4 regions of the Arthrobacter sp. 1088 genome follow, and region 1 is predicted to be linked to each of the others. Evidence: riboswitches for the same ligand, from Rfam matches in the RefSeq annotation. Region 1 holds a riboswitch; each other region holds the start of a gene.
What was found. Region 1 has a riboswitch for cyclic di-AMP ahead of J2Y41_RS14285 (NlpC/P60 family protein). Riboswitches for the same ligand answer to the same signal wherever they lie in the genome.
Positions count from the first base shown of each region.

Region 2: linked by a shared signal. The riboswitch ahead of J2Y41_RS09265 (hypothetical protein) and the one ahead of J2Y41_RS14285 (NlpC/P60 family protein) in region 1 are both predicted to bind cyclic di-AMP.
Region 3: linked by a shared signal. The riboswitch ahead of J2Y41_RS22280 (hypothetical protein) and the one ahead of J2Y41_RS14285 (NlpC/P60 family protein) in region 1 are both predicted to bind cyclic di-AMP.
Region 4: linked by a shared signal. The riboswitch ahead of J2Y41_RS18935 (LysM peptidoglycan-binding domain-containing protein) and the one ahead of J2Y41_RS14285 (NlpC/P60 family protein) in region 1 are both predicted to bind cyclic di-AMP.

Region 1 is NZ_JAVDSM010000008.1:136,274-138,444, forward strand. It holds gene J2Y41_RS14280 (copper resistance protein CopC) at 48-671, shown strand; cyclic di-AMP (ydaO/yuaA leader) riboswitch at 821-1,013, shown strand; gene J2Y41_RS14285 (NlpC/P60 family protein) at 1,017-1,784, shown strand; gene J2Y41_RS14290 (FAD-binding protein) at 1,967-2,171, opposite strand, start outside.
Region 2 is NZ_JAVDSM010000005.1:128,050-130,220, reverse strand. It holds gene J2Y41_RS09265 (hypothetical protein) at 1-1,228, opposite strand, end outside; cyclic di-AMP (ydaO/yuaA leader) riboswitch at 1,231-1,382, opposite strand; gene J2Y41_RS09260 (hypothetical protein) at 1,512-1,745, opposite strand; gene J2Y41_RS09255 (ATP-dependent DNA ligase) at 1,793-2,171, shown strand, end outside.
Region 3 is NZ_JAVDSM010000022.1:3,671-5,841, forward strand. It holds gene J2Y41_RS22275 (HAMP domain-containing sensor histidine kinase) at 1-958, shown strand, start outside; cyclic di-AMP (ydaO/yuaA leader) riboswitch at 1,068-1,252, shown strand; gene J2Y41_RS22280 (hypothetical protein) at 1,256-2,062, shown strand.
Region 4 is NZ_JAVDSM010000013.1:13,225-15,395, reverse strand. It holds gene J2Y41_RS18940 (hypothetical protein) at 1-386, shown strand, start outside; cyclic di-AMP (ydaO/yuaA leader) riboswitch at 953-1,138, shown strand; gene J2Y41_RS18935 (LysM peptidoglycan-binding domain-containing protein) at 1,150-1,953, shown strand; gene J2Y41_RS18930 (hypothetical protein) at 2,125-2,171, shown strand, end outside.

The DNA of each region.
Region 1 (2,171 bases):
CGATTCGCCTAGTCTGTAAGGAAGCCAACACTAGGAGAAACCGCCCCATGCGTACCATCCGCCCGCTTCTGGCCGCCGTCGTAGCCGCTCTTGCTTTCGCTTCCGCGTTGCTGCTTGGAGCTGCTCCGGCCTCCGCGCACGACGTCGCCGAATCAACAACCCCGGCCAACGGTGCCAGGGTGGCTGAAGTGCCGGCGTCGGTATCCATCACGTTCAACAACCAGCCACTGGCCATCGGTTCCGGCGTGACCGTCACCGCCGGGGGCGAAAACTGGGCAGATGGCGCAGTGGAAATCATCGACAACAGGGCTGTCCAGAAGCTGCGTCAGGGCGCTCCAGCCGGCGAATACACCGTGGTGTGGCGTGTGGTCAGTTCAGACTCCCACCCGATCGAGGGAACCTTCAAGTTCACAGTTTCCGGGACAAGCACGACGACGGCGAGCGGCTCGGCAGGTGCCTCCTCCCCGGCTCCGGCGGCTGTTCCGACGGCGGGCACAGCGGCCCCCGGTACGGAAAATACTGAGCCGGCTCCGGCAGCTTCCCAGCCCTTCCCCTGGAGCATCGTTGGCCTCGCTGTGGTGGCGATCGGTCTGGTGATCTTCCTCGCTGTTACAGCCCGGAAGAAGCTAGCGGCCCCCAACGACCCGGATGGCGAAAATTCCCCGGAATAGCGGGGTTTTCTACATACTTGCGAAGATCTCGAAACGGTTACTGCGACACGCCAAAAACGAACTGCTCGTTACGTAAATGTGACTTTGGGGTGATCTTCCCGTACGGTTGTACCTGTGCCTGTTCCACGTAACAGGCATTCCGGTCTGATTGCCTAGCTCTGCCGCAGTCCGGAATCCGTTCGCAGACAAACCTACGGCAGAGACGGGGAACCCATTTTGGCCCGCTTTCAGAGCGCGCCTTGGGGTGAAGTCACGAAGCTTCCGCTGCACAGCGGGGGATAGTGGCCGGGTGACTCCCATCCGAATCCGACAGCTAACCTCGCAGGCATCGGGAGAGGCTCTTTCATGTCTTCACGCATTCTTCGCGGCCGTCGTAAGGCGGACAGCGTACGTCCTAATCCGTTCATCTCCATCTCCAAGGCTGTTGCCAGCAACGCATCCGGCGCAGGTCGCCAAGCCGCTGTCATCGCAGCAGCTTCAGGCCTGGTCCTCACGGGCTCCATCGCTGCCCACGCAGCAGAGACCCCTGTTCAGCGCGACTCCAGCCCCGCTACTGTCGCCGAGACCGTTACCGAGGGTCCCACCAAGGTTGTTACGGCCGCATCGACGGCCACCATCAACTTCGAGCGCCCCGCGGTTGCTTCCGTAGCGGCTCCCGTCATTGAAAAGCCGGCTCCTGTTGCTCCGGCTCCGGCGGCCAAGAAGGCGCCCGCAGCGGCTACCGTCCAGGCCGCTGCAACTACTACGGCTACCGCCCCAGTGGCATCCGCGCCTGCTGCAGCTCCGGCTGTTGGTGGCATCAACGCTGCCATGGTCGCCTCGGCTTACGCCCAGATCGGCATCATGCAGGATTGCACCGCGATGGTGGAACGGGCCCTCGGCTCTGCCGGCATCCCGGTTGGCGACCTCGCACCCATGCAGTTCCTGAACTACGGCAAGGTTGTCAGCGACCCCCAGCCCGGTGACATGATCGTCCAGTCCGGCCACGTAGCCATCTACATCGGCAACGGCCAGGCCATCAGCGGTGGCATCAACGGCAACCAGACGGGCATCCACCCGATCAGCTGGCTCACCGCAACCGGCCCCATCACGTACGTACGCGCTGGCGCCTAAGCTTCACGCTCCAACTCAAAGGCCGGTGCTTTCGAGGACAAATGTCTTCGGAGGCGCCGGCCTTTTGGGTTAATTTTTGTTCTTTTTAGGAACATGCTTTGGTTGGCTCGATCGTTTCAAGGCCAGGGTTCTCCGCCAGGTTTCTACGCGCAGGGTTCCAGGTAAAGGCTCCAGGCCAGGTTCTAGGCGAGGGCGATGCCCGGCCCGGCGGGGAGGGCCACCTTGGATGAGATCGCTTGCCCCACTGCCTTGGCTTGCCGTAGTACTTCCTTGGGCGTGGGTGTAATAAGTTCCCCAACGCCCACCAAGTGCATCCCGACTGCACGCATGGCTGCCACGAAGTTCTGGCCTATGGCGATTCCCAGATCGGCAAGCATTCGGCGCAGC
Region 2 (2,171 bases), on a different contig from region 1:
GGGTCGGCGTCGTCGTGGCAGGTGGGGTGGTGACCGTGTCCGACGGAACCGGGCTCGGGGCCGGCTGGGTTGGAACAGGAGTTGTCACGCCCGGGACGGGAACAACAGCCGGCGGGACTGCCGAAGGTACCCAAACAGGATCCGCGAGTGAAACTTGCGGAGTCGGAAGGGACGACGACGGCGCCTGGTCGGGTGCCTCTCCTGACGACTGCGTTGCTACGGTTGCCGGCTTTCCGGCCTCGCTGGTGGCCGACGACGCTGAGGCGCTGGCGTAGGACGAGCTTGGTGCAGGGGTAGCCGAAGTTGATTGCCTGCTGTCGCTACCCGTCTTTGCGTCGCTTGCTTCCTGGGCCGGTGTTTCCTGCCCGAAGAAGGGAAGCTCGAAGGCCTGGCTCATGGTGCCAACGGTCAATACCAAGCCCAAGGCCCCAGCGACGACTGCCATGCGCTGGCCCATTGTTTTGACCGAGGCGGCCTTGGTGAGCACGGCGTGTGGTTCATGGCTGAAGGATGATCCACCCAGTGATGAAGCTCCCAGTGATGAAGCTCCGAAGGCAGGGGCGCCGCCAGCCGGGGTTTCGCCAGCAGTTGCCGCCTTACGGGCCGTACCGCTCCCCGATTCCTGGGCGCGAAGGGCCTTTCGGCTTGCGAGACCAGAGGCGGCGGTCGCGGCTGCGGCGAGCTGTGCGGGGCTCTTAGCCTGAACGATTGGGATGGCAGCGGTGGCAGGTTCGGGATTCGCTGCGGGTTCGGGCGCGACGGGTTCGGGCGCCTGAACGGTCGGGATGGCAGCGGTGGCAGGTTCGGGATTCGCTGCGGGTTCGGGCGCGACGGGTTCGGGCGCCTGAACAGCTGGAATCGCAGCAGTTGCCGGCTCAACGGGAGCAGGGTCCGCCGGAGCAGAGTCCGCTGTTGCAGAATCCGCTGGTGCTGTTTCTGCTGGAGCAGTTTCAGTGGGGACTGTCTCAGCAGAAATAGCTGCCTGGGCTGCCCGTTCACGCTCTGCCGCCCGAGCGGCCGCGCGCGTGGTGGGTGCCGCCGTTTGGGGATTGGAAGCAGAAGCGGGAATAGAAGCAGTGGCGGGTTCCGGCGTCGCGCCTGCTAAACCTGCTTCTGCTTCCGGCGTGCTGGTGGAGGATCCGCTGGGTTGGGCCCGACGGCGTCCGGTTGGCTGGGTACGCTCGCGCGCTATTTGGGCGCGGCGCGGCTGGTCCATGGTTGGGGACATGGTGGTTGCCTCTCAACGCCTGCGAGGTTAGCTGTCGGGTTCGGACGAGGCCGTCCGGCCGCACATGGCGGCTTCACCCCAAGGGCCTAGGAAAAAATCAGGCCCGGGAACTCTGGGTCCCCCGTCTCTGCCGCGGGTCTGGCGGATTCCGGTTTGCGGCAGAGCTCGGCGTCAACCCGGAAGCGGCCCAGCGGAGATGAGGGTCGCTCTTCGAAGGTACATGAGCGGCATAGTAAAGTCACATTAATGTAACGGGCGGGACGCCTTCCGGCGCGAAGGTCCGTTAGGACTTAGGCTCCGGGGCCGGAGCCGGGGCTGGCAGCTCGTGCTGGATCCTTTGGACTTGGTGTGCGTAATGGGTCTCGGGTCGAAAAATTTCGTCCGCCACACCAAGCATCCCACCCGTGGCGCCGCGCCGGACTTTACCCTTGCTGTTCTGGCGCAAGACCCAGAACCAAAGGGCCGCAATGAGGGCAGGTGCTGCCAGCACTGCCACTAGTACGGCCAAGATATCCATGGCCCAAGACTAGCTTCCGCCGCGGGCGGCAGGTAGAACATAGTCGTATGGACCTCCCAGTGATGCCGCCCATTTCGCCCATGCTTGCCAAGTCCGTTCCTTCGATCCCTGATGTGGGCCATTTTGAGCCAAAGTGGGACGGGTTCAGGACCATCGTTTTCAAAGATGGCGATGAGATCATCCTGGGTAGCCGAAACGAACGTCCCATGACACGGTATTTCCCTGAGCTGGTGGAAGCCCTTCGGAAGAATCTCCCGGACAAATGCGTGATCGACGGCGAGATCGTCCTGATAACTGGGAACAGGCTCGACTTCGAGGGTCTTCAGCAGCGCATCCATCCCGCCGACAGCCGTGTGCGGATGCTGGCCGAAAGCACCCCGTCCTCCTTCATCGGATTCGACATCCTCGCGCTGGGAGACGAGAACC
Region 3 (2,171 bases), on a different contig from region 1:
ATGGACCATGGTGTTTGTTTCGCTTGGCGGCCTGGTGCTGATCGGCCTCGCCGGCACCGTCATCATCCGACGGACCATGCGCCCGCTGGAGCAACTCTCCGAGGTTGCAACGAAAGTATCGCGCCTTCCCCTCGACGCCGGTGAGGTGGCACTCGCGGTGCGCGTACCGCCGTCGGCCGCTCATCCTGGAACTGAAGTGGGCAGCGTGGGCCACGCTTTGAACCAAATGCTCAACAACGTTTCCAGGGCCCTGGAAGCGCGTCAGGAGAGCGAAACCAAGGTCCGGCAGTTCGTTGCCGATGCCTCCCACGAACTTCGGACACCGCTGACCGCCATCCGTGGATACACCGAGCTGCTTCGTATGACGGAGAACTTCACGGAGGACGGCAGGAAGTCGCTGGCGCGGGTCCAGAGCCAGTCGGAACGGATGACCACGCTTGTGGAGGACCTGTTGTTGTTGGCGCGCCTGGATGAAGGCCAGCCGTTGAAGGTCACGGATGTGGACCTGACGCAGCTGGTGATCGAGACAGTCAGCGACGAAAAGGTGATGGCACCGGACCACATCTGGAAGCTACAACTCCCTGACGAGCCCATTACGGTGCGCGGGGACGCAACCCAGCTGCATCAGGTGCTGGCCAATCTGCTGTCCAACGCCCGCAAGCACACCGATCCCGGTACCACGGTGGTCACAGGCGTCATGCTTTCCGCCGACGGTAGCGCGGTGGTCACCGTCACGGACAACGGGCCTGGTATTCCGACTGCTTTCCAGGGGCGAATCTTCTCGCGTTTTGCCCGGGCTGACGCGGCGAGATCGGGGTCGGAAGGGACCTCCGGATTGGGCTTGTCAATCGTCGAATCCATCGTCCAGGCGCATGGCGGCAGTGTGGAAGTAACGTCCCAGCCGGGACGCACGGAGTTCACTCTCCGACTCCCCGCAGCTTTGAACGAACGCATATAACGAATCAGGCAACATGACTCGCCGTGAACGTGATCTCTGTTACCCAAATGTGACTTAAGCCGAAACCTCCTGTACCTTCGAAAGGGTGGGTCGCCCCTAACTGGCCCACACCCGGGATGCGCCGAGCTCTGCCACTTCCCGGAGTTCCGTTCTCATTCGAGGCAGAGACGGGGGACCCAGAGTCTCCGGGCACAGTACTTTCCTTGCCCTTGGGGTGAAGCCGCAGCTACGCGCGCGGCCGGATGACCTCATCCGAACCCGACAGCTAACTCCGCAGGCGCTGAGAGGTAATCACACATGTCTGAATTCAACGATCAGACGCGCCCTTCCGCGCGTCACCGTGACGATCACAACACTCCCCTGACGAAGTCGCAAACCGTTCTGAAGAACGCTGCACGCCGCGGCAAGACCGGGCAACGAATGTCTGTTGTTGCAGGAGTCGTTGCCGCAGCATTGGGCGTCGCATCGCTTGGCCAGGCCGCAAACGCCGCATTCAATCTCCCCGAAACGAGCCGGGCGTCCGAGACGCAGGCTACCGCCCAGGCCAGCAACAAAACAGCTGAAATCTCAGCGTCCTTGGATGCTGCTGCCAAGAAGGGCGCTGCAGACAGGGCCGCTGCAGACCAGGCAGCTGCCGCACAAGCCGCTGCCGAAAAGGCCGCGGCCGAGAAAGCCGCCGCCGACCAGGCAGCTGCCGCACAGGCCGCCGCCGAAAAGGCTGCCGCTGATGCAGCCGCCAAGCAGGCTGCCGATGCCGCCGCTGCTGCAGCCGCAGCCGCCACTCCCAAGGCCGTGGACGATCCCGCCGCTGCCAAGGCATACGCCGCCAGCATCCTCGCCAACTACGGCTGGGGTCCGGGTGAAATGACTGCCCTGAACACACTGTGGGAGAAGGAATCCAACTGGCGGACCACCGCGACCAACACCTCCAGTGGTGCCTACGGAATCGTGCAGTCATTGCCCGCTTCGAAGATGGCAACCGCAGGCGATGACTGGCTGACCAACTACCAGACCCAGATCAAGTGGGGCCTGAACTACATCAAGGAACGCTACGGCTCCCCCTCGGCGGCCCTTGCCTTCCACTTGGCCAACAACTGGTACTAAGCCAACTCAATAAGCAGGCTTGAGCCCACCCCAGCGGGCTCAAACCATGCAAGGCCCGATTGCCGCCCCGCTTTCCGCCGTTCGCAGAAGTGATCTACTGATGCGCCCG
Region 4 (2,171 bases), on a different contig from region 1:
CCTGTGACAGCAGCTGGTTCGCACTCTTGCAGGAAGTCGACGAGCACCGCCTCCCCGCGGTCCTGGCCTACGCCCGGCAGTCCCTTCCCCTCGGGGAACTCGGATCCGGCCCCGACGATAAAGACGCGCAAAGTGACCGGTTTCGTGCACACCACGCTCTCGACACGATCGTCACCGGACTCGCGAAGTTCCCTGGAGAGGGATGGGACCTGGTCGAGACGTGCTTGCGCAGCCCCGTCATCCGCAACCGGAACATGGCCATCAACACTCTCGAAGCGTGGACACCCACCCACTGGGGACCCAATGTTCTTACCGCATTATTGCGGGCACATGCTGCGGAACCCGACGACAAGCTACGCCAACGACTCGACAGCCTCATCAAGTGACCGAAGTTGAACGCAAACCCAACAAACCGTCGTTTAAGACTCGCCCAAATAAAATCCCCACATGGCTGTCCTGCCGTCACTATTGACCCCGGACCGGGTTGAGCGAAGGAGCGGGACCAACACCTTCGGTATCCCCATTACCGCCCGCTCCCGCTGGCAGCAGGTCCGATTGAGCTCGCCTTGTTAGCCGGGGGCGTGGTATGGCTGCAACCTACCCGACCCACACCCATCCGCCATTTTCACACCCCGAATCCGACGAGCGGAAGCAACAGGAAGGCCTTTTCGTTAACCCGTCCCGGCGTGCGGCGACGTTCTCACACAGCAGGGAGGGAGTGCGATCCTTGTTTCGGGACGGCCCATGAACCATACGGGCCTAGGACATTAGCAACCACCCAATCACATGACAACGAGGTAGCAGCGAGAGGAAGATCAGTCTTCTCATCGGCATTCTCCGTCACCGCCTCCCGTTCGAAGCGTACCGCCCCCTTGCATTGGGGCCGTCATGAATGGCGGTTGTACTGATTAAGTAGATTGTCTTGGCTTCAGCCGGGGCATCCCGGTCAGCATGCCGAGCCCTGCCACTGACCGGAATCCACCGTATTTGAGGTTGGCAGGGACGGGGGAACCACATTCATCACGGCCCTTATCACAGGACCTTGGGGTTAAGCCGATCGCTGCGCATGGCGCGGAAACGTGATTGGCCGGGTATTTCCAATCCGAACCCGACAGCTCACCCCGCAGGCATTGGAAAGGCAGCCCCACCATGTCAAAGAAGTCCACTACCGCCCGTCATCGTGCGACTCCTGGCCATTCAATCGTGCTTGAAGGATTGTCCGTCACCGCCCGAACCCAGGCGCGGGCGCTGGGACGGCCGGCACTGGTAGCAGTTGCCGCCTCTGGTCTTGTTTTCAGCATGGGGGCACCAGCCCACGCCGGAGTTCACGGCCCGGAAATCCCGGGGTCAAACGGTGCTCTTCAGGCGCAGGCCAGTGCTCCGTCTGTCCTGTCGGCATCGGACAGCGGGCGAGTTTACACGGTAGTTTCCGGCGATACGCTTGGGCGCATCGCGGCAGCGTATGGCGTCAGCCTGGATGGTGTCCTCGCCGCTAACGGTCTGAGCATCTCTTCGATCATCTTCCCCGGTGACCAGCTCCGGATCCCCGCGACCGGGTCCACGGCCGCACCCGCAAGGGCATCGGTTACGGCGACCACGAGCGGCGGAACCTTGTTGGTCTCAGCCTCCACGCCGGTGGCTTCAAGCTCCATTGGTTCCGCCCTCCTTGCCTCCGCCTATTCCCAGCTCGGTGTACAGCAGGATTGCACCGCAATGGTGGAAAAGGCGCTTCGTTCCGTCGGTAAGAGCGTCGGCGACCTGGCCCCAACACAGTTCTTCCAGTACGGGACCGTTGTGGGCACACCAGCGCCCGGTGACTTGGTCATCACCCCCGGACATGTCGGCATCTACGCCGGCAACGGGCAGGTTGTCAGTGGCGGTGTCAACGGCTACCAGACCGCCGTGCACTCCATCAGCTGGCTTCCAGGCGCATCGTTCGTACGCGTCGCCTAGGTCGAGCACCCCATACTGCGGAACTGGAACGTACGAGATCCCTTACGTTCCAGTTCCGCCGCCGCGGCTGAAAACTGACCCACCGGCATCCTGGCGGCGGCACCCGCTGAATATGACACCCTCATTCAGGACCACCTTGAACTCGGAAATCAGCAAAATAGGGAAGAGAACATGACGTCTACAACCGACACCACAGAGATTGAGTCTCAACGGAGACT